2 regions of the Nonomuraea sp. NPDC051298 genome follow, and region 1 is predicted to be linked to the other one. Evidence: riboswitches for the same ligand, from Rfam matches in the RefSeq annotation. Region 1 holds a riboswitch; the other holds the start of a gene.
The links. Region 1 has a riboswitch for S-adenosylmethionine ahead of ACZ6S0_RS40450 (aminotransferase class V-fold PLP-dependent enzyme). Riboswitches for the same ligand answer to the same signal wherever they lie in the genome.

Region 1 (5,213 bases):
CGTACGCCGCGGGCGGGACCGCCGCGGGCGGAACGGCGCGGGGAGACGACACGGCCGCCGGGGCCACGACGCACGGGAGGCGGCCGGACGTGCCCAGGCAGCCCGCCGCGCCTGCCTCGCGCAGGCTCGACGACGAGGACATGAGGGAGATCGACGCCCTCGTGGCCGACGAGCCGCCCCAGCACCACAAGCCGCCGAACCGCTGAGCCGCCTGGGCCGCTGAATCGTCGAGCCGTCGAGCCGTCGAGCCGCCGAGCCGTTCGCCGTCAGCGGGCGACCAGGTTTCGCACCGCCTCGATGAGCCGGTCCACGTGCTCCTGCGTGCTGCCGATGCCGATCGAGGCCCGTACCGCGGAGGCGGTGTCGTCCTCGCAGCCGCCGTCGGAGGCGCCCAGCAGGTGCCGGACGAACGGGTGCGCGCAGAACTTCCCGTCGCGCACCCCGATCCCGTGCTCGCCGGACAGCACCTCGGCCACCTCACGGGCCGAGTACCCGGCCACGGTGAACGACACGATGCCGACCCGCGGGTGATCGTCCCCCCACAGGGACAGCTCGCGTACGCCCGCGATCGAGGCCAGGCCCGAGCGCAGACGGTCGATCAGCCGCTCCTCCTCGCGTACCAACTCGGTCCAGCCGGTGGCGGTCAGCGCGTCGCAGGCGGCGGCCAGGGCGATGGCGCCCAGCACGTTGGGGGTGCCCGCCTCGTGCCGCGGCTCGGGGTCGTCGTGCCACTCGACGTCCTCGCCGACCGAGCGCACCGCGCCGCCCCCCTTGAGGTACGGCTCCCCGCCGGTCAGCCAGTCACGCCGCCCGACCAGCGCGCCCGCGCCGAAGGGGGCGTACAGCTTGTGCCCGGAGAAGGCCACGTAGTCGAGGTCGAGCGCGGTCAGGTTGACCGGCCGATGCGGTACGAGCTGCGCCGCGTCCACCAGGATGCGGGCCCCGTGCCGGTGCGCGATGTGGGCCAGGGCGGCGATGGGCCACAGCTCGCCGGTGACGTTCGAGGCGGCGGTGACGACGAGCAGCTTGGGCCCGTCGATCCCGGCCAGCGCCTCGTCGGCGGCGCGTACGGCCTCGCCGGGGAAGGCGGGCGGCGCCAAGCGGACCGCGTCGGGCCAGGGCAGCAGGGAGGCGTGGTGCTCGGTGTCGAAGACCACGGTGGTGGTGCCCGTGGGCAGGCAGCCGGCCAGCAGGTTCGTGGCGTCGGTGGTGTTGCGGGTGAAGATCACGGCGTCGTCGGGGCGGGCGCCGACGAACGCCCTGACCGTGTGGCGGGCCTGCTCGTACCGGGCGGTGGTGAGCTGCGAGGCGTAGCCGGCGCCGCGGTGGACGCTGGAGTAGGCCGGGAGCGCGGCGGTGACGGCGGCGCTGACCGGCTCCAGACAGGGCGCGCTGGCGGCGTAGTCGAGGTTGGCGTACCCGACCAGCCGGCCGCCCTTGACCGGCACCTCGAGGTCGGCGCCCAGCACGGCGGGGATCGGCCGGCTCGTCGAGGACGCGGACGCGTCCGCCTCGGCGGAAGAGGTGGAGTTGAAGATCGTCAGTGTGGACACGGCGAAGCTCCTCGGGGTCATCGGACCCCAGGAAGTGCCACGGAGCCCGCGCTTGCCCGCCACACCTCGTGGCGGACCTGGTCTTCACCCGGGGCACCCCGCCGCGGACGCGAGGGTTGCCGGCCAGCTAGCCGGGGCTTGACGCTGGCGCTCATGACCTACGAGCGGACTATACCAAGAACAAACCTCCGCATAACACTCCCACCCCGAAGACGCCCGTGACGGATGCCACAGCGGCAGCCCGCCGCACGGGTTTTGGCGGATGCCGTGGCGGTTGTCGGGACCGCAGGTCGCCCGCCGTTCGGCGCTCCCGCAGGAATCATGATTTTTCGCGAACTAATGAGGCCCCTGGCTCGTTGCTACCGGGAAACCCCCGTCAGCCCCGAGTCATGGAGGTACCCCCGATGCTGGACTGGGTGGCCGATCCACAGATCTGGATCGGCTTCTTCACCCTGGTCGCCCTGGAGATCGTGCTGGGGATCGACAACATCATCTTCATCTCCATCCTCGCCGGAAAGCTGCCACCCGAACAACGGGACCGGGCACGGGTGCTCGGTCTGGCCGCGGCCCTGATCAGCCGCCTGCTCTTGCTGCTGGGCCTGTCCTGGGTGGTGCAGCTCACCGAGCCGCTGTTCGAGGTCCTCGGTCACGAGATATCGGGACGCGACCTGATCCTGCTGCTCGGCGGCCTGTTCCTGCTGGGCAAGAGCGTCACGGAGATCCACCACAGCATGGAGGCCCCGCACGGCAAGAACGGCAGGAACGCCGCCGCCGCCTCCTTCGCCTCCGTGATCGCGCAGATCATGGTGCTGGACATCGTCTTCTCGCTCGACTCCGTCATCACCGCCGTCGGCATGGTGGACGAGCTGGGCGTGATGATCGCGGCCGTCGTGGTGTCGGTGCTGGTGATGCTGTTCGCCTCCGGGCCGATCAGCAGGTTCGTGGACACCCACCCGAGCATCAAGATGCTGGCGCTGTCGTTCCTGGTGCTGATCGGTGTGGTGCTGGTGGCCGAGGGCCTCGAGCAGCACATCCCGAAGGGCTACATCTACTTCGCGATGGCGTTCTCGGTCATCGTGGAACTGCTCAACATCCGGATGCGGGGCAGGAACGCGAAGCAGCAGCCGGAGGAGGTTCCCGAGACCAAAGGAGCATCCTCCTAAGATGCAATAGTGGGCTTTGATCCTTGGAATCCGGATTTCGTGGCGTACCCGTATCGGGTGTACGACGAGTTGAGGCGTGCGGCGCCCGTCAGCTACTTCGAGCCGACGGGCCAGTGGCTGATCGCGCGCCACGCCGACGTGAACGCGCTGCTCAGAGATCGCCGGCTGGGCCGCTCGTACCTGCACGTGGCCACGCACGAGGAGTTCGGCCGGCCGCCGGATCCCGAGTTCCAGGAGCCGTTCTGGCGCGTGATCAGGGCGGGCATGCTCGACGTGGAGCCGCCGGTGCACACCCGGTTGCGCCGGCTGGTCTCCAAGGCGTTCACGCCGCGCATGGTCGAGTCGCTGCGCCCCCGCGTCCGGGCCGTCGCCGAGGGCCTGGTGGAGGCGTACGTGGACAAGGGCGGCGGTGATCTGATCGCCGAGGTGGCCGAGCCGCTCCCGGTGACCGTCATCGCCGAGATGCTCGGCATCCCCGACCACGACCGCCACCTGCTGCGCCCCTGGTCGGCCGACATCTGCGGCATGTACGAGCTGAACCCGGCCCCCGAGGCCCAGCACACCGCCGTACGCGCGGCGTCGGAGTTCGCCGGCTACCTCAAGTCCCTGGCCGCCCAGCGCCGCCGCGCCCCCGGCGAGGACCTGATCAGCGCGCTCACCCGGATCGACGAGCTGACCGAGGACGAACTCGTCGGCACCTGCGTCCTGCTGCTCAACGCCGGTCACGAGGCCACCGTGAACGTGACGGGCAACGGCTGGTGGTCGCTGTTCAGGAACCCGGCCGAGCTGGCCCGGCTGCGCGCCGACCGTTCCCTGCTGCCCATGGCCGTGGAGGAGCTGATGCGCTGGGACACGCCGCTGCAGATGTTCGAGCGCTGGGTGCTGGAGGACATCGAGGTGCACGGCGTGCGGATCCCGCGCGGCTCGGAGGTGGCCCTGCTCTTCGGCTCGGCCAACCGGGACGAGGCGGTGTTCGAGGACCCCGACCGGCTGGACGTGGGGCGTACCGACAACCCGCACATCTCGTTCGGCGCCGGGATCCACTTCTGTCTGGGCGCGCCGCTGGCCCGCATCGAGCTGATGGAGTCGTTCGGCGCGCTGCTGGACCGGGCGGGGACGCTGGAGCCGCGCGAGGAGCCGTCGTGGAAGCCGGGATTCGTCATCCGCGGCCTCCAGTCGCTGGACCTGACCGCCGCCGCCTGAATCCCGCGACCTGTTCCGCCGCGTCGTCCGCCCGCGGGTCCCGGCGGGCTCACTTGGTCTGGACGAGCCAGCCGAAGCCGCCCAGCCCCGACGCGTCGATCAGCTCGGCCTCCTCCGAGGCCCGCGCCAGGGCCCGTAGATAGCCGCGCGGGTCACTGCGGGCCTGGTCGAGGGGCGGACGCGTGCCGGTGAGCCCCAGCCGCCGCAGCACCTCGCGCTGTGTGGACAAGCCTGTGGATATCGCACCGGCCTCCCGCCCCGCCTCGGCGCACGCGTCGAGCGCGACGTGCGCCGTGATGTCGCAGCTCCCGTCGGGTACGGGGACCACCACCGCACCGTCGCGGTAACCGGTCAGCGTGCCGTGCAGCGGCCGGTTGTCCACAGGGTGTGCATAGTCGACGGCGATCGCCCGGCCGCTGGTCAGGCGCATGAGGACCGAGGCCCACGCCTCGTCACGAGGGCGGCCGATCTCGGCGCGGCACCCGACCCGGCACAACGGCCACCACCGCTCCACCCACTCGCGATCGGCGGGCGGGAGGGGGTCGCCGAGGCGTTCCTCGCCCGTACGCATGTCGACCATGACCAGCCGAGGCCCGTCGAGGGTCTGCTCGGCCACGTCGAGCGGCACGTTGTCGAGCCACTCGTTGGCGATGGCCAGCCCGGTGATCTCGCCGGGCAGGGTGCCGGACCATGCGATCCGCTCGGGCAGCCCCTCCGGCCTGGGGGAGAGGTCGACGGCCGTGACGCGCAGCCGGTCGCGCAGCCGGGGCCCGGCGGCCTCGAGCACCTGGGTGACCAGCGCGCCCTCGCCCGCGCCGATGTCCACCAGGTCGAGCGCGCCGGGTTCGCCCAGCTCCGCGTCCACCTCCGCGAGCAGCGACAGCACCGCGCCGGCGAAGGCTGACGAGGCGCTGACCGAGGTGCGGAAGTGGCCCGACGGGCGTTCGCGGAGGTAAAAACCTTGGTCGCCGTACAGCGCGCGCTCCATTGCGGCGCGCCAGGTGAGCCACATGCCCAGGACTATCTCACGACTTCCGGGCGACACGCATCGTTACCAAATGACTACCGTAAGTCGCCAACTTGCGGTAACGTTTACACATTGTCAGCGAGTGATTGCGTTGCGCCAACCCCCAATTGGCGGGGCCGGTCGCTCACGAACAAAGCACCCCAGCGGTCCGAGCCGCAAAACTGAGAGGAGCCCTCGTGCTGAAGAAGGTCATGGTCGTCACCGGAGCAGTCGCGATGATGTCGCTGGCTGCCCCGGCGCACGCCGACATCACCAACGGCACCGGTG
Region 2 (5,213 bases), on a different contig from region 1:
GTGGCGGCGTTCGGCCGGCTGTGACCGGCCGTTCGTGATGGGGCGCGGCCCCGAGGCGGCTCAGGAACGCCGCCCCGACGTGAGCACCCCGGCCAGCGCCAGCCCGATGAGCACCGGCACCATCAGGAACGCGGTCCAGGTGCCGAAACCGTCGGCGAGCGCACCGAGCGCGAGCGGCCCGGCCGCCATGGCGGCGCCCGCCCAGATCGGCGAGGCCGCCGCCGCCAGGTCCGCCCGGCCGCCGGAACCGGTGATCAGCGCGGCCAGCGCGAGCGGGAAGTGCAGGGAGACACCGAGCCCGCAGACCACCAGCCCGGCATACGACAGCAGGGGCTGGGTGCTCAGCCAGAACAGCAGCCAGCCCGCGGCCGTCACCGCCAGCGCCCCCGCGAACAGCGGCGTGCCCGGCAGGCGCAGCGCGAGCTGAGCCCCGGCGAACCTGCCCGCCGCCATACCCGCCACGAACGCCGTCAGCCCCGTGGCCGCCGTCGCCGCGCTCAGCCCCGTACGCGAGGCGAACAGGTCGGCGGCCCACAGGTTGAACGTGAACTCCAGCGCCACGCAGCAGAACAGCACCAGCCCCGCCAGGTGGAACCGCCAGCCGGGCCGCCCCGAGGAGGGCGCGCTCCCACCGGCCCCTGCGGCCCGCCGGTCGGGCCAGACCCCGCCCATGGCCAGCGCGAGCAGCACGCTGATGATCGGCGTGGCCAGCAGCGCGACCCGCCAGCCGAGCGCCGTCTGCGCGACCACGCTGAGCCCGAACGTCACCGCCATGCCCACGACGACCCCGACCGCGTTGGCCTCGCTGATCGCCGCGGGACCGGCCGGGCCGTGGTGATCGCTGAGCGTCGCCAGGCACGTGTAGAGCATGACCGAGCCGAACCAGCCGGACACGCCGTAGCCGAGCAGCGTCAGGGGCAGCGCGTCGGTGACCAGGATCATGAGCACGCCGGCGTTCATCCCGGCCAGGCCGATCCAGCACGTCGCGCGCCGCCCGAGTCGCCGGGTGAGCAGGGGCAGCAGGAGCCCGGCCGCGATCGTGCCGAGGGCCATGGAGGTGCCGTGCAGGCCCGCCACGGTGGCCGACGTGCGCTGGTCGGCGCGCAGCAGCGGCAGGGCGGCGCTCAGGCCGTACAGGAAGGTGGCGAACGTGCCGAGCTGCAGGTAGACGAGCCAGGTCGGGCGGTCTCTGACCAGTCGCGCGGAGGGTAAGACCGTGCTCACCCGGCAGCCTCCAGGGACTGAGGGACCTGTCGGTCCCATGTTAGGCCAGCGCGTCGAGCTGCGCCGCGAGCCATTTCCGCGGCGGCAGCGCGGTGGCGGCGGCGGCCAGCTCGTCGCGGCGCGAGCGGCGCTCGTCCTCGGGCATGACCAGCGCGGTGTGCAGCGCGGCGGCGGTGCCGCTGATGTCGTACGGGTTGACCAGGAGCGCGTGCTCGCCCAGCTCGGCCGCCGCCCCGGCCTCCCTCGACAGCACCAGCGCGCAGCGCGGCGACAGCACCGGGCCCTCCTTGGCCACCAGGTTCATGCCGTCGCGGACGGGGTTGACCAGCAGCACGTCGGCCATCCGGTACGCGGCCAGCGAACGCGCGTAGTCGTCTTCGACGTTGAGTATGAGCGGCTCCCACTCCTCGGTCGCGTACTCGTCCTCGATCTCCTTGGCGCAGCGCTGCACCGAGGCGGTGTACTCGCGGTATTCGGGCAGGTCGTGGCGGCTGGGGTAGGCGAAGACCAGGTGCACCACCCGGCCGTGCCACTCGGGGTGGGCGGCCAGGAACTCACGGTAGGCGTTCAGGCCGCGCACGATGTTCTTCGACAGCTCCGTGCGGTCGATGCGGACGATCAGTCTGCGCTCACCCACCTGCTCCCTGAGCACGGCCATGTGCGACTCGACGTCGGGCTCGCGGGCCCGCTCCCACAGCTCCGCGCCGTCCACGCCGAGGCTGTGCACGCCGATGCGGGTCGTCCGGCCCTCGTACGTGATCGTGCGCGCGACCCGGTCGGCCTCGGCGCCCAGCAGCCGCTCGCAGCAGTCCATGAACCCCCGCGCCCACCGGTCGGTGAGGAACCCGGCGTGATCGGCGCCCAGGATGCCCTCCAGGACCTCGCCGGCCACGTCGTCGGGCAGCAGGGAGAAGTATTCGGGCGGCGCCCACGGCGTGTGGCTGAAGTGGGCGATGCGCAGGTCGGGCCGCTCGGCGCGGAGCAGGGCCGGGGTCAGCGTCAGGTGGTAGTCCTGCACCATCACGCGGGCGCCGTGCCCCGCCTCCTCGGCCAGCGCCATCGCGAACGCGCCGTTGTAGTCGCGGTACGACTCCCACTCGCGCTCGAACCTGGTGCCGAAGCTGGGGGAGTTGGGGATGTCGTAGAGCAGGTGGTTGACGAACCACAGCGTGGAGTTGGCCACGGCGTTGTAGGCGCGGTGGAACGTGGCCGGCGCGATGTCGAGCATCCGCAGCGGGCCGGTGTCGTAGCCGGCGTGGTCGAGCCGGCCCCCGGCGGCCAGGCGTACGGCGCTGCGGTCGCCGTCGGACAGCGCGGCGCAGACCCACAGCACGCCGTCTTTCCTGGCGATGCCCGACAACCCCGAGACCAGGCCCCCACCCCCGCGTCTCATCGTCAGCTCGCCGTCGTCGGAGACGGTGAAGGAGACGGGCCCTCGGTTGGAGGCCAGCAGCACGCTGTTCATCATGGCTCCCTTCGACCATAGGATCCCAGCTATGGCGCTTGATGAGCTAACCGAGGAACTCGCCCGCTCCGCCGCCGCAGGGGACCATCGCGCACTTGGCGAGCTCCTGGCGCGGATCGAGCCTGATGTGCTGCGGCACTGCGCCCGGATCCTGCCCTATCACCAGGACGCGGAGGAGGCCTCGCAAGATACGTTGCTGGCCGTGGCGCGTAACATCGGGCGCTTCGAGGGGCGGGCCAGGTTCAGCACCTGGCTGCACATCGTGACGGCGAACTGCGCGCGCACCACGTACCGGTCGCTGAAGCGCAGGGCGGCCGAGCAGACCTCCGACGAGCTGCCCATGCAGAAGCCCGACGTGCGGCGGGTCAGCGTGATCGCGGGCTCGCGGCTCGACCTGCTCGACGCGATGGAGACGCTGGAGGCCGACAAGCCCGACCTGGCGCAGGCGCTGGTGCTGCGCGACATCGTCCAGCTCGACTACAACGAGGTGGCCGAGCAGCTCGGGATCCCGCTGGGCACGGCCAAGTCGCGCATTCACCAGGCCCGCAAATACGTGCAGGGATTGCTGGGGGAGGACTATCGCTGAGACTGCCCGTCTCGCATGTTGAGACGGGTGGTAATTTCGGCCCCTTAAGCGGGTAGAGTCCATTTCAACAACTGCATATTGCTCATCCAGAGGGGTGGAGGGACCGGCCCTGCGAAGCCCCGGCAACCCTCCCGGCTTTCGACTCGCGACCTGGCGAGGCCGACCGGGACAAGGTGCCAATTCCGGTTCGTGGTCAAGGTGGCCGCGGGCGAAGATGAGGGAAGGCCTCGCTTCATGTCGCTTGACTTTGGTCCTGCTGTCGGCCTCTCGTGCCGTGAGTGCGGTGCGCGCTACCCCCTGGGTCCCAACTTCGCGTGTCAGGAGTGTTTCGGGCCGCTCGAGGCGGCCTACTCCTTCGGCGACGTGACCCGCGCGGAGATCGAGTCGGGTCCCGCCAACATCTGGCGTTACCGTTCGCTGCTTCCCGTGCCGGCCGACGTGGCCAGTAAGCCCAATATGAACCCCGGCTGGACCAAATTGGTCAAGGCCGGAAACCTCGGCAGGACACTCGGCATCAAGTCGCTTTACGTGAAGGACGACTCGGGCAACCCCACCCACTCCTTCAAGGACCGCGTCGTCGCCATCGCCGTCGAGGCGGCGCGCAGCTTCGGTTTCCACACCCTTTCCTGCTCCTCCACCGGCAACCTGGCCGGCGCGGTCACCGCGGCGGCGGCGCGGGCGGGGCTCGAGGCGTGCGTGTTCATCCCGGCCGACCTGGAGCAGGCGAAGATCGCCATGGCCCGCGTGTTCGGCGGGAAGCTGATCGGGATCGAGGGCACGTACGACGAGGTCAACAGGTTCTGCTCCGAGCTGATCGGCGACCCGCTCGGCGACAAGTGGGGCTTCGTCAACGTCAACCTGCGGCCCTACTACGCCGAGGGCTCGAAGACGCTCGCGTACGAGATCGCCGAGCAGCTCGGGTGGCGGCTGCCCGAGCAGATCATCATCCCCATCGCCTCGGGCTCCCAGCTCACGAAGATCGACAAGGGCTTCAAGGAGCTGGTGGCGCTCGGCCTCGTCGAGGACACGCCTTACAAGATCTTCGGGGCCCAGGCCGCCGGGTGCTCGCCCGTGTCCACGGCCTACAAGGCCGGCCACGACGTCGTGCAGCCGGTCAAGCCCGACACCATCGCCAAGTCGCTGGCCATCGGCAACCCCGCCGACGGGCCGTACGTGCTGGACATCGCCCGGCGCACCGGAGGGGCCGTCGAAGACGTCACCGACGCGGAGATCGTGGCCGCGATCAAGCTGCTGGCCTCGACCGAGGGAGTCTTCGCCGAGACGGCGGGCGGCGTCACGGTGGGCGTGCTGAAGAAGCTCACCGAGAACGGCCTGCTCGACCCTGAGGCCGAGACCGTGGTGCTCAACACCGGCGACGGGCTCAAGACGCTCGACGCGATCAGCGGCGACGCCACGCCCACGGCCGTGATCCGGCCCTCTCTCGACGCGTTCCGCGCGACTGTCTGACAACCAGGAAAGGCGACGTAAACCATGAGCGTTTCTGTGCGGATTCCCACCATTCTGCGCACGTACACCGGCGGGAGCGCGGAGGTCAGTGGCGAGGGCGCGACTCTTCGTGACGTGCTCGCCAAGCTGGACTCCGACTACCCGGGGATCGGCGCGAGAATTCTTGATGAATCGGGCAAGATTCGGCGTTTTGTCAACGTTTACGTTGGGGAAGAGGACGTCCGTTTCACCGAGGGTCTCGACACTCCAGCCCCTGAGGGCACTCAGATCTCCATCATCCCGGCGGTTGCCGGCGGCTGACACCGTCCATCCCATGTGAAGGCGCCCCCTAGTGGGCGCCTTCTGCTTTTCCGGCCAATTCCGCGTTGAACTGCCTTCGGCGCGAACAAATAGGCGGTTTGCAGATTGACTCTGTTGCCAAACCCCGTGCCACAGGTATGGTCGAGGGCGATCGTCTGGCTGATTTTCGGT

Region 2: it holds a riboswitch for S-adenosylmethionine, as region 1 does, so the genes downstream of both, thrC (threonine synthase) here and ACZ6S0_RS40450 (aminotransferase class V-fold PLP-dependent enzyme) in region 1, are expected to answer to the same signal.

What each region holds. Positions count from the first base shown of each region.
Region 1 is NZ_JBVJIM010000021.1:113,095-118,307, reverse strand. Features, by position in the region: gene ACZ6S0_RS40455 (DoxX family protein) at 1-206, shown strand, start outside; gene ACZ6S0_RS40450 (aminotransferase class V-fold PLP-dependent enzyme) at 267-1,553, opposite strand; SAM riboswitch class IV at 1,597-1,712, opposite strand; gene ACZ6S0_RS40445 (TerC family protein) at 1,958-2,716, shown strand; gene ACZ6S0_RS40440 (cytochrome P450) at 2,756-3,919, shown strand; gene ACZ6S0_RS40435 (SAM-dependent methyltransferase) at 3,969-4,931, opposite strand; gene ACZ6S0_RS40430 (chaplin family protein) at 5,123-5,213, shown strand, end outside.
Region 2 is NZ_JBVJIM010000045.1:28,547-33,759, forward strand. Features, by position in the region: gene otsB (trehalose-phosphatase) at 1-24, shown strand, start outside; gene ACZ6S0_RS51325 (MFS transporter) at 61-1,224, opposite strand; gene ACZ6S0_RS51330 (alpha,alpha-trehalose-phosphate synthase (UDP-forming)) at 1,265-2,689, opposite strand; gene ACZ6S0_RS51335 (RNA polymerase sigma factor) at 2,721-3,275, shown strand; SAM riboswitch class I at 3,355-3,496, shown strand; gene thrC (threonine synthase) at 3,510-4,742, shown strand; gene ACZ6S0_RS51345 (MoaD/ThiS family protein) at 4,767-5,042, shown strand.